DNA from 4 places in the Streptomyces sp. NPDC015032 genome. Region 4 is predicted to be linked to each of the others. Evidence: riboswitches for the same ligand, from Rfam matches in the RefSeq annotation. Region 4 holds a riboswitch; each other region holds the start of a gene.
The links. Region 4 has a riboswitch for cyclic di-AMP ahead of ACF08M_RS12480 (C40 family peptidase). Riboswitches for the same ligand answer to the same signal wherever they lie in the genome.
Positions count from the first base shown of each region.

Region 1 (5,380 bases), on a different contig from region 4:
GCACTGGGCCTCGTGGTCCTGGTCGTACGGGTCCTCGGCAGGCCACGCACAGCGGTGCGGGGGCCGGCCCGGCGGGGGCCGCCGTTCGCCGGCAGAGAGCTGCTGCTCCAGGTGTGCGTGGCGCGGACGTGACAGGCGTCCGCCGGTTCCCGGCCCTCGGCCCGGACCGGCCGGAGGTTCCTGCCCGTTTCGCGCGCCGCCGATGTGGCGCAATCACCTGGAAAGAACGCGTGATGTCCGTTTCCCTGTCTTCCTCCCAGTCCGCCGCCGCCCGCCGTCGAGGCGTCGCGGCCGTCGGTACCGTCGCCGCCCTCGCGCTGACACTGGTCGCCTGCGGTTCCTCCGACGACTCCGACGGCTCGGCCGTCCCCGGAACGCGGCACGGCTCCGGCAGCGCTTCCGCGTCGGCCACCCCCGGCGGCGCGTTCAACGATGCGGACGTGAAGTTCGCTCAGCAGATGATCCCGCACCACCAGCAGGCCGTCGACATGGCGAAGCTGGCCGACGGCCGCGCCGCCGACTCCGAGATCAAGGAACTGGCCGCCGCGATCGAGAAGGCGCAGGATCCCGAGATCAACACCATGAAGGGCTGGCTGACTTCCTGGGGGAAGCCGTTGGCCGAGTCCTCGTCCTCGCCCGCGATGGGCGACATGCCCGGCATGGACCACGGCTCGGACGGAGGTTCGGGCATGCCCGGGATGATGTCGGGCAAGGACATGAGTGACCTCGAAGCAGCCAAGGGCAAGGAATTCGACAAGCAGTTCGCCCAGCTCATGATCGGCCACCACGAAGGCGCGGTCACCATGGCCGAGGACGAGCGGAAGAACGGCGCCAACGCCGACGCGAAGAAGCTGGCCGGGGCCGTCGTCACCGCCCAGACCGCCGAGATCGAGCAGATGAACAAGATCATCGCAAGGTTCTGACCTCTGGCCGGGTGCGGGCCTCCACTCCGCTGAGGGCCCGCACCCGGATGTGTTTCTGCCGGTGCGGGCCTTGCCGCGGTCGCTCAGTCCGCTTCCGGCGTCGAGAGCAGCTCGCGCACCTCCTCCGCCGTGGTGTCCTGGAGTTCCTCCCCGAGGAGCAGCCAGCGGGTGATGCCGACGGATTCCAGGAACGAAAGATCGTGGCCTGCGATCAGCAGCGCACCCTCGTACGACTGGAGTGCGCTGGTCAGCTGTCGCACGCCGGCGATGTCCAGGTTGTTGGTCGGCTCGTCCAGCATCAGCAACTGCGGGGCCGGTGCGGCGAGCATCGTCGCCGCGAGCGCGGCGCGGAAGCGTTCTCCGCCCGAGAGGGTGCCCGCCGGCTGTTCCGCGCGCTTCCCCTGGAACAGGAAGCGTGCGAGCTGGGAGCGGATGTGGTTGTCGGTGACCCCGGGAGCCATACGGGCCACGTTCGCCGCGACGCTCAGCTCGTCGTCCAGCACGTCCAGCCGCTGGGGAAGGAAGCGCACCGGTACGAACGTCCTGGCCTCGCCGGACAGCGGGGCCAGTTCGCCGGTGAGGGTGCGCAGCAGCGTGGTCTTGCCGGCGCCGTTGCGGCCGACGAGTGCGATCCGTTCGGGTCCGTGCACATGGAGGTTGCCCTGGAGCAGCCGCCCGAACCGGGGGCGAAGTTCGTGCAGGCTCAGCACCGTGCGGCCGGTGGGAACGGCGGTGTGGGGGAGGCTCACGCGGATCTCGGCGTCGTTGCGGACCGCGTCCGCGGCCTCCTCGCGGCGTTCGCGCGCCTCGCTCAGCCGCTCCTCGTGGACACCGCGCAGCTTGCCCCCGGACTCCTGCGCGGACCGCTTGCGGCGGCCGGCGAGGATCTTCGGGAGGCCCCCGTCGACCTCCGCCTTCCTGCCTTGGCGCTGGCGGCGGGCCAGCTTCACATGGGTCTCCTCCAATTCGCGTTTCTGCCGGCGCACGTCGGCCTCGGCGGCCCGCAACATCCGTCCGGCGGCCTCCTGTTCGGTGGCGAGGGCTTCCTGGTAGGCGGACCAGCCACCGCCGTACCAGCCCACGGATCCGGCGCGCAGTTCGGCGATGCGGTCCACGCGCTCCAGCAGTTCGATGTCGTGGCTGACCACGACCAGCACCCCGGAGCGCCAGTTGTCGACGGCGTCGTAGAGCCTGCGACGCGCGAAGACATCGAGGTTGTTGGTCGGTTCGTCGAGCAGGAGGACATCGGGATGTTCCAGCAACAGTGCGGCCAGGCGCAGCAGGACGGTCTCCCCGCCGGACATCTGGCCCACGGTGCGGTCCAGTTCGAGGTACCCGAGTCCGAGCGACCCCAGCGTCGCGAGGGCTTGTTCCTCCACGTCCCAGTCGTCGCCGATCGTCTCGAAGTGCTTCTCGTTCACATCCCCGGCCTCGATGGCGCGCAGCGCATCGCGCCGCTCGGCGATGCCCAGGGCCTGGTCCACCCGCAACGACGTGTCGAGGGTGATGTTCTGCGGGAGATGGGCGAGGCTGCCGCCGACGGTCACCGAGCCCTGGGAGGGGCGGAGCAGGCCGGCCAGCAGGCGCAGCAGTGTGGACTTGCCCGCGCCGTTGTTGCCCACGAGACCGGTGCGGCCGCGGCCGATGCCGAGGGAGAGCCCGTCGAAGACGGTCGTGCCGTCCGGCCACTGGAACGACAGGGCGGAGCAGGTGAGGGAGACATTGGGGGCAGTGGGTGTCGCCATGGTGATCCTCGCAGTCGTGAGCCTGGTGAGTGAGGGCTTCGTATGCGAGCACCACGCAGCGACCGGAAGGGGAAGGGTGCGCCGGTCCGAGAGATCGAGGGACGGCTCCTGCACCGAGGTCGCATCCACGCGGGGTCACGGGCAGGAGAACACACTGCTACAGCGTGACGGGCGTACGACCGGAGCCGTACGGCGCGATGATCGCGAACCTCAGATGCGCAACGTCCACCTCTATCGGAGACAACAGGACGGTCAAGACGATAGTGAGCCGGAGGGCGAAAGGCAAAGCCCCGTGCCGGGCGGGGGAGTGGCACGGCCGGACCGCCGACCGGTCCTGCCAGGTGCGGTCGCCCCGGGGGGCGGCGCACCGGAGCGAGAGTGCGAGCACAGGCGGGCAAATGTCCCTATATGGGCGCTTTGTCGAACATGCCCGCTTGGTTAATTAGGGGGTATTTGTAGAGAGTTGCGACTTTTGAGCTCTGTCCGAAATGTGACTTTTGGGAACTGCGTGGTGTGAGTCACGTCCACGGTTCAAGGCGGCAGGCTGCGCGCGCCGTTCCCTTCTGTGCAAGGAAATTTGGTCATGTGGTGTGAGGTGGATTACTGCCTTTCTGTGATTCGATCTTGCAAATCAATTGTGATCAAAAAATAGGGGCTTGTTCCATTCGGCCTTTCTCGCCTACGGTCACCGTCAATCCGGACGGAACGCCGAATCCTGCCGCCGTCCGAGAATCCGACCCGATCGCGTACGGCAGGAGCGGGGGACCCAGGTAGGTCGCCGATCCGGAATTCGGAACGGCTCGGGGTGAAGCCGCAGTTGCATGCGGCCAGACATCTCCAGTCTGAACCCGACAGCTCACCTCGCAGGCGACGGAGAGGAATTCGCCATGCCCACCACGGGTAAGTCCTATCGTCGCAAGTCCACTTCGCTGACCCGCGGATTCATCGCCGCGACCACGGGCGGGGCCGCCCTCGTGCTTCCGCTGGTCTGTGCGGGATTCGCCTCGGCCGCACCGGCGCAGACCGTCGCCGCCGAAAAGGCCGCGGCGTCGTCCGCCGCCACTGTCAAGGAAATCTCCGTCCAGAAGGCCGCACCCGCCGTCCATTCCGTGACCGTGGGCGACACCCTTTCCAAGATCGCGCGGGAGTATTCCGTCAGCGGTGGCTGGCAGAAGGTGTACGAGGAAAATCGAGAGGTGGTGGGTGGCAGCCCCGCTCTGATTGTCCCGGGCATGAAGCTGACCATCGGCGCCAAGGCCGGGTCACACGCTTCCACCGGCGTGTCCGCCGTGAGCGGTGCCGCACCGGCGACGACCACCACGGCCGCACCGGCCGTCAAGCCCGCCACGTACACGAACAATCTGGACGGCTGGATCAGGGAGTCGCTGGCCGTCATGGCGAAGCACGGCATCCCCGGCAGTTACGACGGCATCCACCGCAACGTCATGCGCGAGTCCTCCGGCAACCCCCGGGCCGTCAACAACTGGGACTCGAATGCTGTCGCCGGAACGCCGTCCAAGGGTCTCCTTCAGATCATCGACCCGACGTTCCGCGCCTACCACGTGCCCGGTACGTCGCTGGACAGCTACGACCCGGTCGCCAACATCACCGCGTCCTGCAACTACGCGGCCGACAAGTACGGCTCGATCGACAACGTGTTCGGGGCCTACTGACGCCCCATGGTGCCGGTGGCGGTTCAGGGCCGACGAGTGGTGAGAGGGCGGTCATGCCGCTCGCGAAGGGCCTCTCGACGGTCGGGGACCGCCTTCCGGCCGTTGCCCCGGATGTGCGCGAGGCCGGAACCCCTGCCTCGCGCACCTGCGTCGGCAGCGTGCCGTCCGGAAACGGGCCGGTGGACGCGGAGCCCCGGCGCGTGCGGGCAGCCTCTCCGAAGAAGTAGGCGACGAACAGGGCAGGAGTCCCGCCCTGCGCGCGTGCGGGCAGCGGCACGATCGTGGAGTGATCGAGGGGGGACCGGAATCCCGCCCCCCGCGGGCAGCGTGCGGGGGCGGTGCTACGCGGCTCGGCGGGGACCGGGAACGGTCACATGGCCGGCGAGCCAGGAGAGCAGGGGCTCCAGTTCCTCTGCCGCCGCGAGCACGGCACCGGGCAGGGCCGGCGTGTGCTGCGCGCAGTCCCCGCCGAGCGGCCGGGCGGCGGAGATCGAGCGGTACCGGAGGTAGTCGGCGCGCGGATGCCCGGCGTCGTGGCCGCGTGGCACGCGCTTCATCAGATCGCCGGTGACCTCGTACCCCCGCCTTTCCAGCGTCTCGACGGCGCGCACCAGCGCGGGTCCGCTCTCCTGCGCGGCAACTGCCGTACGGAACAACGGGATCTGCCCCGGGTCCGGGTAGGTCCAGCCACCCTTGATCCGGAGCCCGTCGAGGTCGAAGCGGAGGCCGATCTCGACATTGCGCGCGATCCGGATCACCGCTACTTGGTGCTGCCACCACCACGGGTCCTTGCGGAACCCCCAGACGGAGAAGTCCTCGTACGCCCCCTCCGCGTCGGCCACCTCGTTCAGCAACGCGATCATGGGTTGACGGACCAGGCGCTCCCGGTCCTTTCGGTGTCTCTCGCGCTCTTCCTGCGAAGGGGTGCCCTCCAACCGCAGAAGCAGCTCGAATGCTTGCTCTGTCCAGCCGCTGAAAGCTCTGCTCACTCAAGAGACCTTATGGCAGCGGCCGGACCGGGAGGGACCCGGCGGGGAGC
Region 1 covers NZ_JBIBVN010000003.1:413,087-418,466, forward strand. Annotated here, with positions in the region: gene ACF08M_RS07655 (hypothetical protein) at 1-132, shown strand, start outside; gene ACF08M_RS07660 (DUF305 domain-containing protein) at 234-923, shown strand; gene ACF08M_RS07665 (ATP-binding cassette domain-containing protein) at 1,007-2,668, opposite strand; cyclic di-AMP (ydaO/yuaA leader) riboswitch at 3,365-3,551, shown strand; gene ACF08M_RS07670 (transglycosylase SLT domain-containing protein) at 3,556-4,341, shown strand; gene ACF08M_RS07675 (DUF2461 family protein) at 4,683-5,204, opposite strand.
Region 1: linked by a shared signal. The riboswitch ahead of ACF08M_RS07670 (transglycosylase SLT domain-containing protein) and the one ahead of ACF08M_RS12480 (C40 family peptidase) in region 4 are both predicted to bind cyclic di-AMP.

Region 2 (5,380 bases), on a different contig from region 4:
GCATGCACGCCCTGTGGAACGGGTCGGCGTCGTTCGGCCCATACGGTTTCTACGCCGTGTACGGGGTGTTCATGGTCCCGGTCTTCGGCCTGGTGACCTGGCTGGCGATCTGGTCGCGCCAGCGGGAGCTGCGTACGCTCGCCGCCGAGCTGCCCGCCTATGCGGCGGCCGGCTGGCTGACCCCGGCCGAGCCGCTCGCCCTCTCCTCGATGCGGGCCCGCGGCATGGCCCGCGACGCGGCACGCCAGCGACACGCGGCGGCGGCCGGGGGAATCCGGGTGGGTCCGTACGGACCGGGACACTGGCCACCACCGTACGCGCCGGTGTACGAGCCGGGACACGGACCCGGGCACGCGCCGGGACACGCGCCGGCATACGGACCCGGATACGGACCGGGGCACGGATACGGGCCGGGGCACGGATACGGGCCGGGGCACGGATACGGGCCGGGGCACGCCCCGAGGCGCGGGCCATCGGCCCAGGTCAGGGCTCATGTCGCAGCGCAGGCCAAGGCCCATGGCAGGGCCGCCGCCCGCGCCGTCGCCGAGTACGAATCGTTCGCGACCTCACTGGCCTCGCTGCGTCGGCAGGCCCGCCGCGGGAGCGCGGGCCCGGACTTCGCCGAGCGCGAGCTGGAGCTGCTGCACCATCTCTGGCAGCGCCGGAACGTGGCCGCTCCCGCCCTGACATACGCGGCGCAGGCGACGGGCCGCCTGCGCCCCCATCGCTTGCCGCCGGCCCCGCACGCCTACCCGTTCCCGCCGCACATGCAGCCCGGCGGGAACGCGTACAACCCCTACCTGAACCCGCACCGGCCACCGCCCCCGCAGTAGAGCCGTTCATGGGCACGGAGAGCGCCCGGGGAACACAGCTCTCCCGGGGCGTTCACAAACAGTCGACCGCGACCACGATCGATGGACGGCCGCCTGTACTCGTACTCGTACCGATGCTGGTGCTCTCGCCCGTGCCAGTGCTCGTGCCCGTGCTCGTGCTCGTGCTCGTGCTCGTCAGGCGGATGCCTCGGTGAGTTCCGCCAGTTCCTGCTCGGTCAGCCGGAGATCCGCGACGGCCACCAGCGCGGGCAGCTGCTCGACCGTACGGGCCGAGGCGATCGGCGCGGCGACGGTCGGCCGGGACGCGAGCCAGGCCAGCGCGACGGTCGCGACCTCGGCGTCGTGCTCCCGGGCGACCTTGTCGAGCGCGGCCAGGACCTTCTGCCCCCGCTCCGACTTCAGGTACTCACCGGCCTTCTCGGCGCGGGCGCTCTCCACCGAAGCACCCGGACGGTACTTACCGGTGAGGAAGCCGGAGGCCAGGGCGAAGTACGGGACGGCGGCGAGCCCGGCCCGGGCCGCCGTGTCCTGGAGCTCGCCCTCGTACGTGTCGCGCGAGACCAGGTTGTAGTGCGGCTGAAGGGCGATGTACCGGGCGAGCCCCTCACGCTCCGAGAAGTCGAGGGACGCCTGGAGTCGCTCGGGGCTGATGTTGGAAGCGGCGATCTCCCGGACCTTGCCCTCCTTCACGAGCTCGTCGAGGGCGGTGATGATCTCCTCGACCCGGACGGTCTCGTCGTCGAAGTGCGTGTAGTAGACATCGATGTGGTCGGTGCCGAGCCGGCGCAGCGACTCCTCGGCCGCGGCCTTGATGTTCGTGGCGGAGAGCCCCTTGTACGAGGGGTGGGCGCCGACCTTGGTGGCAACGACGATGTCGGAGCGGTTGGAGCGGGCCGCGAGCCACTTTCCGATGACGGTCTCCGACTCGCCGCCCTCGTTGCCCGGGATCCAGGCGGTGTAGGCGTCAGCGGTGTCGACGAAGTTGCCGCCCACTGCGGCGTAGGCGTCCAGCACCGCGAACGACTGCGCTTCGTCGGCGGTCCAGCCGAAGACGTTGCCGCCGAGGGCGAGTGGGAAGACCTCGAAATCGGAAGAGCCCAGCTTACGAAGAGAAGTCATAAACGGGTCAACGGATTCCGGCGGCACCACTATTCCGACGGGCCGACCGCTCCGACGGGCCGACCTCCCCGGTGGGCCAGCCACTCCGGCGACTGTGCCGCTCCGGCGGCTGTGCTGCTCCGCCAGACCGGCAGTCCCGACATCGGGAAGGCCCGGCAGACCGGCAACCCTGACATCGGGAAGGCCCGGCAGACCGGCAGCCCTGACGTCGGGAAGGCCCGGCAGACCGGCAGCCCTGACGTCGGGGGGAGCGTCAGGGCTGCCGGGGTTCGGCGGCCGGCGAATTGGCTCGGATCACGCGGGCCGGGAAGGTGGCCTGCGGATCAGGGGTTGAGGCCCTTGCCGCGCAGCCAGGCCATCGGGTCGATGCCCGTACCGTCGGAGGTGTGGACCTCCAGGTGGAGGTGCGGGCCGGTCACGTTGCCGGTCGCGCCGACCCGGCCGATGGTCTCACCGGTGGTGACCTTCTGACCGACGCTGACGCCGATGGAGGACTGGTGGCAGAACCACACCTCCGTACCGTCGTCGAGCTCCAGCACCGTGCGGTAGCCGTACGAACCGGACCAGCCGGCCGACTTGATGGTGCCGCCGTGCACGGCCTTGATCGGCGTACCCGTCGGCGCGGCGAAGTCGAGGCCGGTGTGGTAGCCGGAGGACCACATCGAGCCGGCCTGGCCGAAAGTCGAGGTGACTGTGTAGGAGGAGGTCGGAATGGCATAGCTGGCGGCGAGCTTGGCGAGCCGCAGGGCCTCGGCCTTCTTCTTGGCCGCTTCCTCCGCCTTCTTCTTCTCGGCGGCGACCTTGGCCTCGGCGGCGTCCTGCTGCTTCTTGGCCTCGGCGGCGGCCTGCTCCGCGGCCGCCTTCTCCTGGGCTGCCTTCGCCTCGGCGTCGGCGGCGTCCTGCTGCTGCTCGGCCTGCTGGAGGATGCGCGCGCGGAGCGCCTCGCCCGCGTCCGCCGTGCCCTGTTCGGCCTCGGTGGTGGTGAGACCGGCGGTGGTGAGCGGCGCGGCCGCGGCGGCGGCCGCGGCCTTTTCGGCTTCGGACTCCTCGGAGAAGAGAGAACCCACGCCCGGAAGGGACTTCGCGTCGGGGAGGTTGTCCGCGATGGAGTCGGGAAGGGAGATGGAGACCGGCGGCTTGCTCTGCGCGGTGGCCATGCCGCCCGCACCGACCGCTGCGATGACACCGACCCCGAGCACCGTGGAGCTGCGGGCAAGTCCGTTGCGCTGCTTGGCGACGCGGTGCTTGCCACGTACGGGGCGGACGGACTCCTCGGTGGGGTTCCACTCGTCCCGGCCCCGCTCGGGCTCGCCATTGCCGTCGGCGCGGAATTCGCTGCCGAACCCACCGGCGAAGTCGCCGCCCGGCTCGGTGCCGTAGGCCGTTCCCGTCGCAAAAGTGCCGTAGTCGGTTCCAGTACCGGAACCGAAGTCGGGGCTGAACCGAGAGGGGGCCTCGGGGGCAGGCTTGTTGGACGCCACGGGGGCGCACTCCTTTCCTTCCTTCTCGCCTACCGGGTTAGCTGACGGGTTCGGAGCAGGAAGGTCTCCTACGGGCCCCTCCGTCTCTCACAAGACGCAGGCATCCGATTCACCCCATGTAGGTGGTTCCCCGGTTCCCTTGCGGGATTCGGCGCTCGCGCACGGTGCCGCCACTGACGACGGCTGGGACGACCGCGCTGCGTTATCGAACGTTAATAGACACCCGGGCCTGATTCCAAGCCGTTCCCACTGATCGTTCACGTCTTTGGCCTGGACTTTACGGGACACAATCGGGCGGATCAGTACGAGTTGATCGGGGCTCAGCCATTACTCAGATTCTGACGTTGCGTCAAATGTTATGCGGAGCGGCGTCCTTCGGTTACGTACGGTGGCATCCCCCGTCCGAGGTCGCGCCCGGCTCGCACCGGGTTCACGCCCTCGCCCGTCACATCTCTTCCAGACCCACGATCGTCACGGTCCTGCGCCGGTCCGGCTGCCCCTCCGCAGGACGTACGACCGCGAGCAGCGCCATGTCGTCGGTCGTCTCACCACCGGTATACAGCCGTACGTCATCGGTCAGCGCGGACAGCAGCTCCTCGGGCCCCGGGAAGATCCGCCCCCGCAGCCGGGCCGCCGGGTCGTAGAAGACGCCGTCGGCGTCCCGCGCCTCGGAGAGGCCATCCGTGTACAGGAGCAGAGTCGTTCCCGCCGGCAGATCCCACTCATCCGCCCGGTCCGGCCACACGCCCAGGTCCATCCCGAGCGGCAGCGCGGGCACCGTGGGCCCCAGCACCTCCAGCGCCCCGTCGGGGTGCAGCAGGATCGGCTCGGGATGACCGCGGTTGACGATCCGCACCCGGGACCCTCCGGACGGGATCTCGGCCAGCACGGCGGTGATGAAGCCCTCGACCGCATCGAGCCCGCCCCGCCGCGTCCCCTCCCGCGCCAGCGCCCGCTCCAGCCGCTGCGCCACGCCCTCCAGCGACCGCTCCTGCTCGGCCGCCTCCCGGAACGCCCCGATGATCACCGCCACCGACTCCACGGCGTCCAGCCCCTTCCCCCGCACGTCCCCGACGACCAGCCGCACCCCCTGCGGGGTGTCCGTCACGGCGAACAGGTCACCGCCGACGAACTCGTCCGCCTGCGCCGCCTCGTACCGCGCCGCCACATGCAGCCCGCCGATCCGGTCGGACGGCTTCGGCAGCACCGCCCGCATGGCCGTCTCCGCGATGACCCGCGCGGAGGCCAGCTGCTCATTGCCCCGCCGCACGACCCCGTTGATCACGACCGCGAGGACCGAGACGGTGGCCAGGGTGAGCAACTCGATCAGCGGCACGACCTCCGGCAGCGTGCCGCTGTACAGCCGCAGCGCGACGACGGCCAGCATGGAGGCGGCACCGGTGCAGATGGTCCTGGACAGCGAGAAGAACGGCGCGGCGATCAGCGGCGCCGCCACGAACAGCGGAACGGCGGTGAAGGTCGGCGGCGTGAGGAGATCGAACACCAGCCCGCCGAGAATCATCAGAGCGGGCAACGCGCGGACGAACCGCCGCGTGCGGGTGCCGCCGCCCTCGGCATGCCTGCCGCGCCGCTTCAACCGCTTCCACACCTGTGGTCTCCTGCCCGGTACGCGCGCGGCTGCGGACGGTACCGCGCCCCACCCCCAGGCTCACCGGAGCGGAGTCGCGCGGCGACTCCTCATCGGCCAATGGGGGTACGTACGTGGCACAGCTCACACACCGCCCGGACCTGCTCCTTCGTGGGCCGAGGGGTCAACTGGAACGAGTCAGGCCCAGCACGCTGTATGCGTGCCGGGCCTGACTCTTCAGTAGCGGGGACAGGATTTGAACCTGCGACCTCTGGGTTATGAGCCCAGCGAGCTACCGAGCTGCTCCACCCCGCGTCGGTGAATACAACTGTACGGCATGCGCGGCGGTCTCATGACCA
Region 2 covers NZ_JBIBVN010000034.1:52,444-57,823, reverse strand. Annotated here, with positions in the region: gene ACF08M_RS32645 (PrsW family intramembrane metalloprotease) at 1-833, shown strand, start outside; gene ACF08M_RS32640 (aldo/keto reductase) at 1,008-1,952, opposite strand; gene ACF08M_RS32635 (M23 family metallopeptidase) at 2,276-3,433, opposite strand; cyclic di-AMP (ydaO/yuaA leader) riboswitch at 3,445-3,597, opposite strand; gene ACF08M_RS32630 (PP2C family protein-serine/threonine phosphatase) at 3,879-5,042, opposite strand; tRNA gene ACF08M_RS32625 (tRNA-Met) at 5,263-5,336, opposite strand.
Region 2: linked by a shared signal. The riboswitch ahead of ACF08M_RS32635 (M23 family metallopeptidase) and the one ahead of ACF08M_RS12480 (C40 family peptidase) in region 4 are both predicted to bind cyclic di-AMP.

Region 3 (5,380 bases), on a different contig from region 4:
CCTCGGCCTCGTCGGCGGGCGCGGAGGCGGGCCTGCCCCGCTCGTCGATCCGGTCGTAGCGGACGGTCGCGATGAACTCGCCGCCGACCGTGACCGCGAGCCCCACCCGGTCGACGTAATCGTGATGGGTGAAGCGGTGCACGTCCCGGTCGGACAGGCGGGGGTACGGAGCGAAGAAGCGGTAGTACTTCGACTCGTCGGAGACCTGCTCGTAGAAGCTGACCAGCCGTTCGGCGTCGTCCGTGGTGATGGGCCGGATCCGCGCCGTTCCTCCGTCGCGGAGGACCACGTCTGCTTCCCAATGGTCGGGGTACACGTGATGCGGACTCTGCTCCGGCGAGGGCTGCATGCGCAAAGACTACGGCTCCGTCAGCGGTCGCGTCGGCCCTGGGGCCGGGGCAGTCTGAGGGGGCCGAGCGGCGGTGCAGCACGGGCCTGCCGCGGATCGGCCGGAGCATCGCGCACTGCATGAGAGACTGGTCTAGACAACTATTGATTCGTGAAGGGCAGAACCATGGCTGAGCGCCGCGTCAACGTCGGTTGGGCCGAGGGCCTGCACGCCCGCCCCGCTTCCATCTTCGTCCGTGCCGCCACGGCTTCCGGCGTCCCCGTGACGATCGCCAAGGCCGACGGCAACCCGGTGAACGCCGCCTCCATGCTCGCGGTGCTCGGCCTCGGCGCGCACGGCGGCGAGGAGATCGTGCTCGCGTCCGAGGCCGACGACTCCGAAGCCGCCCTGGACCGCCTGGCGAAGCTGGTCGCCGAAGGGCTCGACGAGCTGCCGGAGACGGTCTGACCCGCTTCCCGCCCTCCCCTCGAAGAGCCGCGGCACCCTCGACCGGGTCCGCGGCTCTTTCGCATTCCCGGTCCGGGATACGCAAAGGAATTCCAGAGCGAAATCGATTCGGACGGCCCGAAGAAATTCCCGCGGAATGAGGACTCCTTGCATACGGCACAATTGTTGATGCCGGATGCCTGGAGCGTTTACGGAATGCCGCGAAGCCCTCACCGGGCCGGTACGGGAGGCGGCGGGCCGGCGTTCCGGCCGGTCGATGCGGCGCAGCCGGTGCGCGGCCGCGGCCCGTTCGGCGTGCCGGGAGGCCATCATCCCGGCCCGTTCCGCGTCGCCACCGCGTCCACGATGGCTCCGCGCTCGGCCCAGGAGTCCGCCGGGCGGGCCGACTGCTCGGCCGCGTACATCCAGGCGGTCTTGTGCCGGAGCTGGGTGAGCAGCGCGATCAGGCCGGGGCTGCCGGAGGTCTGCACCAACGTCTCGTGGAACCAGCCGCCCAGCAAGCGCAGATCCTCACCCCGCCCGGCCTGCTCCTGGCCGAGGGCTGCCGCTTCGGGACGGCCCTTCGGGGCGTCGGTCAGACGTTGACGCCGTGGGCGCGCAGGTAGGCGACGGGGTCCATGTCGGAGCCGTACGACGGCGTGGTCCGGGCCTCGAAGTGGAGGTGCGGTCCGGTGGAGTTACCGGTCGAGCCGGAGAGGCCGATCCGCTGGCCCGCACCGACGCTCTGACCGACGGAGACGCCGATCGAGGAGAGGTGGCCGTACTGCGTGTACGTGCCGTCCGTCATCCGGAGCACGATGTTGTTGCCGTACGCGCCGCCCCAGCCGGCCTCGACGACCGTCCCGGCACCGACGGCGACGACGGAGCTGCCGGATGCGGCGTGGAAGTCGATGCCCGAGTGGCTGCCGGACGACCAGAGCGAGCCGCTGGACTTGTAGCCGGTGGTGACGTACGAACCGGCGACCGGGAGCTGGAAGGCACCCAGGCGGGTGCGCTCGGCGGAGCGGGCGGCGCGCACCTTCTCCGCGCGCGCTTCGGCTGCGCGCTTCGCCTCGGCCTTCTTCTTGACCTCGGCCCGCTTCTTGGCCTCCGCCTTCCGTTGAGCCTCCGCCTCCGCCTTCGCCGCGGCATCGGCCTGGTGCTGCTGCGCGTCGGCCTGGGCGTCGATCTGGTCGGCGACGGTGCCGTCGATGGCGATGACCTGATTCAGACCGGTCTCACCGACGGAGGTGTCCGCGGCGAGGGCCGGCGCGGCCGTGCCGCCGACGACGCCGGTGGCGGCCATGGCCGCGACCCCGGCAATCTTCGCGCTCCTGCGCGTCAGTCGGCTCGGGGCACGATGCTTCCCGGAGGCACGGGTGAACGCCATGAAGTGGCTGGTCCTTTCCTTCCTTCTCGCCTACCGGGTTAGCTGACGGGTTCGGAGCAGGAAGGTCTCCTACGGACATACCGGCCCCATCGAGGCCCGGACATCCGATTCACCCCAGGGACTGCGTGGGTCCCCGGCTCCCCGGGCTCGCGCCTGACGGGGACTCGGCGATGACTGCCCGGTATGTCGCGGATGCGGCATACGAGTGACGGACAGCCCAGCCGACGCTAAGCGGGGTCGCTTTCATTCACCAAACGAACAGGCCACTTTGTAGCGCATCCCACAGAACAGACGGGCAACCTCCCCCACCAGAACGGACAAAAAGGAAGGCCCCTGCGAGATCTCGCTCACAAGGACCTTCCCCTTGTCCTGATATATGGACCTATGGTGCCGGTTGGCAAATCGGCTGGTGCAAAACCGGCGCCCGGTCCGTCCGGTCGGCCCTCGGCCGGGCAGGGAAGTCGGCCGGCAGGCCGTCACAGGCGAACCGCCACGAGCGGACCGCCACGAGCAACGGGCCGGACCGGTCAGCCGGTGACCACCGACACCTCTCCGATGCCCAGCGCCCGGACCGGCCCCTCGATCTGCGCCGCGTCCCCGACGAGGATCGTGACCAGCCGGTCGCCCGGGAAGGCGCTGACCACCGCTGCGGTCGCCTCGACCGTGCCGGTCTCCGCGAGCCGGGCGTACAGGTGCGCCTGGTAGTCGTCCGGGAGGTGCTGCTCGACCTGGTCGGCGAGGGTGCCCGCGACCGAGGCCGCGGTCTCGAACTTCAGCGGTGCGACACCCACGAGGTTCTGCACGGCCGTCTCGCGCTCCTCGTCGGTCAGCCCTTCGGCCGCCAGGGTCCGCAGTACCGTCCACAGGTCCTTCAGCGCCGGTCCCGTGGACTCCGTGTCCACCGATCCGCTGATGGCGAGCATCGCGGCCCCGGTCGGTCCCGCGGCGGAATCCGGGGCCGACGACCGCAGCACCTGGGCGAAGGCCCGCACGCCGTAGGTGTAGCCCTTCTCCTCACGCAGCACCCGGTCCAGCCGGGAGGTGAGCGTGCCGCCCAGGCAGTACGTGCCGAGCACCTGGGCCGGCCACACGCTGTCGTGCCGGTCGGCGCCGATCCGGCCGATCAGCAGCTGCGTCTGCACCGCACCCGGACGGTCGACGATCACCACCCGGCCGGTGTCGTCCGCGGTGATCGGCGGGGCCGGACGGGGCTCTGCGGTGTCGCCCGACCAGTCGCCGAGGGTGTCGGCCAGCAGGGTGTCCAGGTCGATGCCGGTGAGATCACCGACGACCACGACGGTCGCCGTGGACGGCCTGACATGGGCGTCGAAGAAGGCGCGCACGGCTGCCGAGTCGATGCGCTCGACCGTTTCCTCGGTGCCCTGGCGCGGGCGCGACATCCGCGCCGTGGCCGGGAAGAGCTCCTTGGAGAGCTGCTTGGCGGCGCGCCGGGCCGGGTTGGCCTGCTCGTGCGGGATCTCGTCGAGCCGGTTGCGCACGAGCCGCTCGACCTCGCTGTCGGCGAAGGCGGGCGCCCGCAGTGCCTCGGCGACGAGCGCGAGTGCCTTGGCCAGCCGGGAGGCCGGAACCTCCAGGGAAACCCGGATGCCGGGGTGGTCCGCGTGCGCGTCGAGGGTGGCGCCGCAGCGCTCCAGCTCGGCGGCGAACTCCTCGGCGGTGTGCTTGTCGGTGCCCTCGGAGAGTGCCCGCGACATGATCGTGGCCACACCGTCGAGGCCCTCGGGCTCCGCGTCCAGCGGGGCGTCGAGGAAGATCTCCACCGCCACGACCTGCTGGCCGGGGCGGTGGCAGCGCAGCACCGTGAGGCCGTTGGGCAGAGCGCCGCGCTCCGGCGCGGGGAAGGCCCAGGGGCGGGCGACGCCGGGGGCGGGCTGCGGGTGGAACTGCATCGATACTCCAGTCGCGGCAGCGTCGGTCACTTGCCCGCTCCTTCGTGCGCGTCGGTGTCGTCGGCGGCGGTCTCGTCGGTGTCCGCCGATTCTGCGGGCTCGACCGGCTCGTAGACCAGCACCGCCCGGTTGTCGGGGCGCAGCCGGGACTTGGCGACCGCCTGGACCTCTTCCGCGGTGACGGTGAGCACCCGCTGCACGGCGGTCAGGGCGAGCTGTGGATCGCCGAACAGCACGGCGAACCGGCAGAGTTCATCGGCGCGGCCCGCGACCGTACCGAGCCGGTCCAGCCACTCGCGTTCCAACTGGGCCTGCGCACGTTCCATTTCCTCGGGCGTGGGGCCCTCGGCGGCGAACCGGGCGAGCTCCTCGTCGACCGCGGCCTCGATCTGCGGCACCTCGACGCCGCCGGACGTCTTGACGTCCAGCCATCCGAGGGAGGGCGCACCGGCCAGCCGCAGCAGCCCGAACCCGGCCGCCACCGCCGTACGGTCGCGGCGGACCAGGCGGTTGTGCAGCCGCGACGACTCGCCACCGCCGAGCACGGTCAGCGCGAGGTCTGCCGCGTCGCACTCGCGGGTGCTGTCGTGCGGCAGCCGGTAGGCGGCCATCAACGCCCGCGCCGGGACCTCCTCGCGCACCTCCTCGCGCAGCTGCTCGCCGATGATCTCGGGGAGCGTGCCGTCGCGAGGCGGCTGCTTGCCGTCGTGGGACGGGATGGAGCCGAAGTACTTCTCGATCCAGGCGAGCGTCTGCTCGGGGTCGATGTCGCCAACGACCGAGAGCACCGCGTTGTTGGGCGCGTAGTACGTACGGAAGAAGGCGCGCGCGTCCTCGAGGGTCGCGGCGTCCAGGTCCGCCATCGAGCCGATCGGCGTGTGGTGGTAGGGATGGCCCTCGGGGTAGGCCAGAGCCGTCAGCTTTTCGAACGCGGTGCCGTAGGGGACGTTGTCGTATCGCTGTCGGCGCTCGTTCTTCACGACGTCGCGCTGGTTCTCCATCGACTCCTCGTCGAGCGCGTCGAGCAGTGAGCCCATCCGGTCGGCCTCGAGCCAGAGGGCCAGCTCCAGCTGGTGCGTGGGCATCGTCTCGAAGTAGTTGGTGCGCTCGAAGCTGGTGGTCCCGTTGAGCGAACCGCCGGCTCCCTGCACCAGCTCGAAGTGTCCGTTCCCCTTCACCTGGCCGGAGCCCTGGAACATCAGGTGCTCGAAGAGGTGAGCCAGACCGGTGCGTCCCTCGACCTCGTGGCGCGAACCGACGTCGTACCAGAGGCAGACCGCGGCGACCGGGGTCAGATGGTCCTCC
Region 3 covers NZ_JBIBVN010000013.1:32,314-37,693, reverse strand. Annotated here, with positions in the region: gene ACF08M_RS20010 (GNAT family N-acetyltransferase) at 1-349, opposite strand, end outside; gene ACF08M_RS20005 (HPr family phosphocarrier protein) at 515-796, shown strand; partial or broken gene ACF08M_RS20000 (GntR family transcriptional regulator) at 965-1,335, opposite strand; gene ACF08M_RS19995 (M23 family metallopeptidase) at 1,371-2,165, opposite strand; cyclic di-AMP (ydaO/yuaA leader) riboswitch at 2,178-2,345, opposite strand; gene ACF08M_RS19990 (M16 family metallopeptidase) at 2,693-4,075, opposite strand; gene ACF08M_RS19985 (M16 family metallopeptidase) at 4,102-5,380, opposite strand, start outside.
Region 3: linked by a shared signal. The riboswitch ahead of ACF08M_RS19995 (M23 family metallopeptidase) and the one ahead of ACF08M_RS12480 (C40 family peptidase) in region 4 are both predicted to bind cyclic di-AMP.

Region 4 (5,380 bases):
GAGTCCCGTACGGTCAGCCGTCCGTCACCGAACGGGGCGGCCTCCACGCAGTTGTTCATACCCGTGCTGCGGCTGCTGCGCCGCCACCGTAACTCGTGCTGTGCGAGGCAATCCGACATGACGCCCCCTCGGGCAGTCCGGGGTCACTGACCGTCGCGGTCGATCGCGGCGATGAGCTCCAACGAGTGCTGCGGCGACAGCGCGTGTGACTGCATCGTGCGGAAGGCCGAGCTGTACGCCTCAAGGTCTTCTTTCCGCTCCAGATAGAGGCTACTCGTCAAATGGTCGAGAACTACCACGTCCAGATCAGAAGTGTTCGGAAATGAGAAGATAACGAAAGGGCCGGTGAGGCCGGCGTAGCCGCCGACCGAGAAGGGCAACAACTGAAGCTGCACGTGGGGCAGTTGAGCCACACGGGTCAGATGGCGCAGCTGGTTTCGCATCACCCGGCACCCGCCGACCTGGCGCCGCAGCACCGCCTCGTCGAGCACCGCGCTCAGCCGCAGCGGCGGATCGGTCCGCAGCACCCCCTGCCGGGCGAGCCGTACCTCCACCAGGGAGTCCAGCTGGCCGGCGGGTAATCCGTCGAGTGACGCCAGGGTCACCGCACGGGCGTAGTCCGCCGTCTGCAGGAGCCCGGGTACCACCGAGGTCTCCAGGGTCCGCGCGGTACGCGCCTGGGACTCCAGGCTGATGAAGTCGCGGTACTGGGGCGGAATCAGACCACGGTAGGCATGCCACCAGCCGGTGCCGCCACCGCCCGCCGAACCCGCCAACGCTTCCAGGAGCGTGCGCAGTTGCGGGTCGTCCACGCCGTACGTGTCCAGCAGCCGTGCCACATCGGCCGGCCGCACTCCACTGACACCGGTCTCGATCCGGCTCACCTTCGACTGGTGCCAGCCGAGCATCCGCGCGGCGTCCCGGCTGGTCAGTCCCGACACATGGCGCAGACTCCGGAGCTCCTCCCCGAGCTTGCGGCGTCGTACCGCAGGGCCATGGTGCATCTGCGGCCTCCCTCCCTCTTCTGCCGAGCGGACAGTGTGGCGTCCGCATGCGGCCTTGCGCGGCAGGTTCACCGCATTGAGCGACAGATATATGCATATCTTGGTGGATCGCCGTCACAGAGGGCAGCATCAGTGGCAATCTGGCGCGAAGCGCAACTTGGGCCGAACGTGGGTCGGTCCGGGTGGGAAAGGGACGGCTCGCCATGGCAGACCATCAAGAAGCACACGTCACTCTGCCGAGCGAGCCGGTCTCGGTCGCGGCGGCCCGCAGATATGTGGACCGGGTGCTCACGGAATGGGGTCTCGCCGTCGGCACCGAGTTCGCCGACAGCATCCGGCTCATCGTCTCGGAGCTCGCGACCAACGCCGTCCAGCACACGTTCGGGCAGTCGCCCACCTTCACCGTGGAGCTGAGGCTGGAGCGGGAGGAGAATCTGCACCTGGGGGTGAGGGACAGCCACCCACGCCGGCCGCGGCGGTTGCCCGCCGCCGTTCAGCAGGACAATGGGCGGGGCATGGTGATCATTCGCTCGCTGGCCAAGGAATGCGGCGGCCGACTCACCGTCACCCCCACCGCCGACGGCGGCAAGACGGTCTGGATCGAGCTCCCGTGGAGCATCCCCGTACAGAACTGACCGGCCTGCGTCCGCGACGTTCCCCGCGGTCGGCCGCCGGCCGCACTCCCCGAGCAGTGCGCTGGATCTGTGGATCAGTTCCTGCCCGACGACTGTGGGAGATCCATGGTGGCCGAAGCCGTGCTGTTTCATCCTGCTCGGGGCCTCACCCCGGGCGTGACGGTCTGCGCCGACACATCACGTACCGAGGGGCATGTCGTGCATGCGCCCGACCTGTACGAGGGCCGCACCGTGACCGGCACCTGTTCGTGGGCAGCTCGCTGCCGGCCTATGACGCCAAGGCTGTCGCGCTGATGCCCGACCGCACGCTGACCGCACACCCTCGACCGCTCGATCACCCGCCGTCACCGCCCGGTCGCCGGGCCGTCGCCGCACCTGGGCCAACGCCTGTTCCACCCCGCCACGCGGCCGATGGGTCGGCGCGCTGCTGATCAGCGGCCGCCCCGCGAGCTCCGGCACCGGCAGTCTCCCAGCGCCTTCGGCCGGCATCTGTCCCGCCCCGTGATCAGGATCAGTTCCTCGACCAGCAGCGGCTCGGCGAGTACCCCGGAGGGCCGGCCGGGGTCATCGGCTCGTACACGTGGCCCAGCGCGAGGTCGACCTCGCCGGCGGCCACCGCGGCGACGCCCCTCGTGCCGAGGTCCCTCCGGCGCCGAGAAGGGGCGGACCGGCGCCGGAGTGCGGGCCTCGCCCGGCAGGGCGCGGCCGAGGTCCGCGCCCCGGTCCGCGATCCGCCGGACAGGTGTCAGCGGACCCGTCCGTAATAGACCCGCTTCGTCCAGATCTTCTCCAGCCGGACCACCGCGCCGGATCTCGGCGAGTGCCAGATCTTGCCATGGCCGGCGTAGATCCCCACGTGGTAGACGCTGCGGCCGGAATGGAAGAAGACCAGATCGCCGCGTTGCCTGTGCGAGGCCGAGATGTGGCGGGCCTTGTTGTACTGCTGCTGGGCCGTGCGGGGGAGTTTCTTGCCCGCCTTCTTGAACGAGTAGACCGTCAGGCCCGAGCAGTCGAAGCGGTTGGGGCCGGTGGCCCCCCACCTGTACGGCGATCCCTTCTTGGACGCGGCGACCTTCAGCGCCTTCATGGAGAGAGTCGCCGCCTGGGCTTCCGGAGCCGCGCCCGGGACGAGCATGGTGCCGCCGACGGCGGCCAGAGTCAGAACCGAGGCCGTGCCGGCCCGGGCGAGCAGAGACGGGACATGAACCTGCGCAGTCATGCGCAACCCTTCGTCAGCCGCCTGTGAAGGATGACCTGTCGGGTTCGGGCTGGCGAAGTTGCCCGGCCGCGCTCGGCGGCTTCACCCCGAGGGCCGACCATTGATCCGGTCGGCCCGTTGTGCTCGGGTCCTCCACTCCTGCCGATCCACTTCTGTCGACCAGTCATCCGCGCGGCGGCAGGACTCGGCGTCCGCCCGGACCGCCCCGCCGCGGTGGCGGGGGCTTGTCGTCCCAGGGATCTTGACTCACCGACTGCCGGATTTCCGAGGGGAAACAGTGATTTGTGAGGCTCCTCACGACTGACCCGTTCGGGTGGAGCGGATGTTTTCGGAGGTTCCCGACGGTCACTCGGGCCAGCCCCGTACCAGGGGCGGAATCAAAGATTCCGCCCACTGATCACCCGGAAAACGCAAGTTGAGATGTCCCTCGTGAGGGGGACTTTCTACGCCGAAAGAGCTAGGAATTCCGATGTGGCCACCGGGCGTGTCGCGAAGGGGAGTTGGCTGCCCCTTCGAGTGGGGCGCGGGGAGTTGGGCCGGCCGCGTCGGGGTCCGGTGCGAAAACGGCTGATCAACTCGCCGGAGCGGGGGGTACGGTGACGCGTCCGGCCCGTCGTTCCCCGTCCAGCACTCGCAGTGCCCGCGCCAGGGTGACGGCGTGGAGCTGTGCCTCGCCTCGCTCGTGCATCGACGCGAGGGCGTCCCGCAGCGCGCCCGCCCGTGAGGCCAGCGCCTGTGCGGCCCGCAGCGCGCTGTAGGTGTCGCCTCCGTGGGCCGGGTTGATCCGGCCCAGTTGGTCGAGGACTTCGAGATAGCGGTCGATGAACTCCCCCTCGGCGCACGTCAGTGCGGGAAGCGGCGGCAACTCGGACGGCTGCATCGGGCGTTCACCGCGTGCCCTGCGGCGGGAGCGAGGACTTCCGGCTCTCCGTGATGTGGTCCACCAGGCCGTATGCCTTGGCCCCCGGGGCGTCGAGGATGAGATCGCGCTCGATATCGTCGGCGATCCGGCCGGCATCACGGCCGGTATGACGGGCCAGCAGTGTGATGAGCATCTCGTGGACCCGTTCCCATTCCCGTGCCTCGATCTCCAGATCGGACGGCTGGCCCTGCATCGGCTCGGTGAGTGCGGGCTGCTGCACGACGACCCGGGCGCCGGGCAGGGCGTGCCGCCTGCCGGGAGCGCCCGCCGCGAGCAGCGCCGACGCGCAGGAACCCGCCTGGCCGAGGCAGTAGGTCTCCACTTCGCAGGTGAGGTACTGCATCGTGTCGTAGATCGCGGACATGGCCCCGAACGAGCCACCGGGGGAGTTGATGTAGAGGGAGACGGGCCGGTCCGGGGCGGCGTGCTCCAGATACATGAACTGGGCGATCAGGTCGTTGGCCGCGGTGTCATCGACCGGGGTGCCGAGGAAGACGATCCGTTCGGCGAGCAGCTTGGAGTACGGGTCGAGGGTGCGGGTCCCGTTGGTCGTGCGCTCGGTGAACTCGGGCAGCACATGGCGGGCGGCGGGGCGGAACAGCATGGGCGAAGCCTCTCCTCCGGGATCTGTACGGGGCTCGCGCAAGCGGGGCCTGCGCAAGTGTCTGTAAAAAATGTACAGGACGTACAGAAAATTATGATGGAGGCGTGACCTTGGAGCAACTCGACGTGCTCGCCGAGTACTTCGGTGTGCCGCCCGAGTACTTCCTCAGCGAGGACATGGCCGAACGGGTCAACTCCCAGCTCCGGCCGGCCGTCGCGCTCCGCGACTTCCGGGTCCGCAACCTGGCGCTGCGCGCCGAGGGGCTGTCACCGGCCACCCCGGACGCGGTGCTGACCATCGTCGAGGAGGCGCGCAAGGTGCAGAACCTCGAACCCCCGGAAGGCGACGGCAGCGGTGACGGCACGGGAAAACCGTCCGCCACCTCGTCATGACCGCAGCGGGAACGGCTCATTCCCGCCCCTGTGCTGCGTGACGCCCACGGCGGGGTCCGGGCATCGGCCAGGGTGTCTCCCATGAGCGACACGTACGAAGAAGTCCAAAAGCTTTACCCCCGCCATACCTGGACGCCGGTCACCGAAGGCGACTCCGGAGCCTTCGTCCACCACCTCACGGGCCCCGGCGAGCTGTACGCCAAACTCGTCCCCGTCCAGCCGGACACCGGCCTCGACCTCAAGGCGGAGGCCGACCGCCTGGAATGGCTGGCGGCGCAGGGCCTGCCAGTCCCGCGCGTCGTCGGCCTGGGCTCCGGCGACACCGTCTCCTGGCTGGTCACCGAGGCGGTACCGGGCATCTCGGCCGCCGAGGAATGGCCCACCGCGCAGCGCACCGAGGTGGCCGAGGTGATGGCCGACGTCGCCCGGCAGCTGCACGAACTGCCCGTCGCGGAGTGTCCGTTCGACGCGAGCCTGGACGTGATGATCCCGCAGGCGCTGCACCACCTGGAGGCGGGCCTGGTCGACCTGGACGACCTGGAGGAGGAGCGGGCAGGCTGGTCGGAATGGCGACTTCGAGCCGAACTCGAACGCACCCGCCCGC
Region 4 covers NZ_JBIBVN010000006.1:157,812-163,191, reverse strand. Annotated here, with positions in the region: gene ACF08M_RS12495 (DUF397 domain-containing protein) at 1-119, opposite strand, end outside; gene ACF08M_RS12490 (helix-turn-helix domain-containing protein) at 144-1,004, opposite strand; gene ACF08M_RS12485 (ATP-binding protein) at 1,208-1,639, shown strand; gene ACF08M_RS12480 (C40 family peptidase) at 2,385-2,858, opposite strand; cyclic di-AMP (ydaO/yuaA leader) riboswitch at 2,862-3,026, opposite strand; gene ACF08M_RS12475 (hypothetical protein) at 3,430-3,738, opposite strand; gene ACF08M_RS12470 (ATP-dependent Clp protease proteolytic subunit) at 3,746-4,381, opposite strand; gene ACF08M_RS12465 (hypothetical protein) at 4,489-4,776, shown strand; gene ACF08M_RS12460 (APH(3') family aminoglycoside O-phosphotransferase) at 4,858-5,380, shown strand, end outside.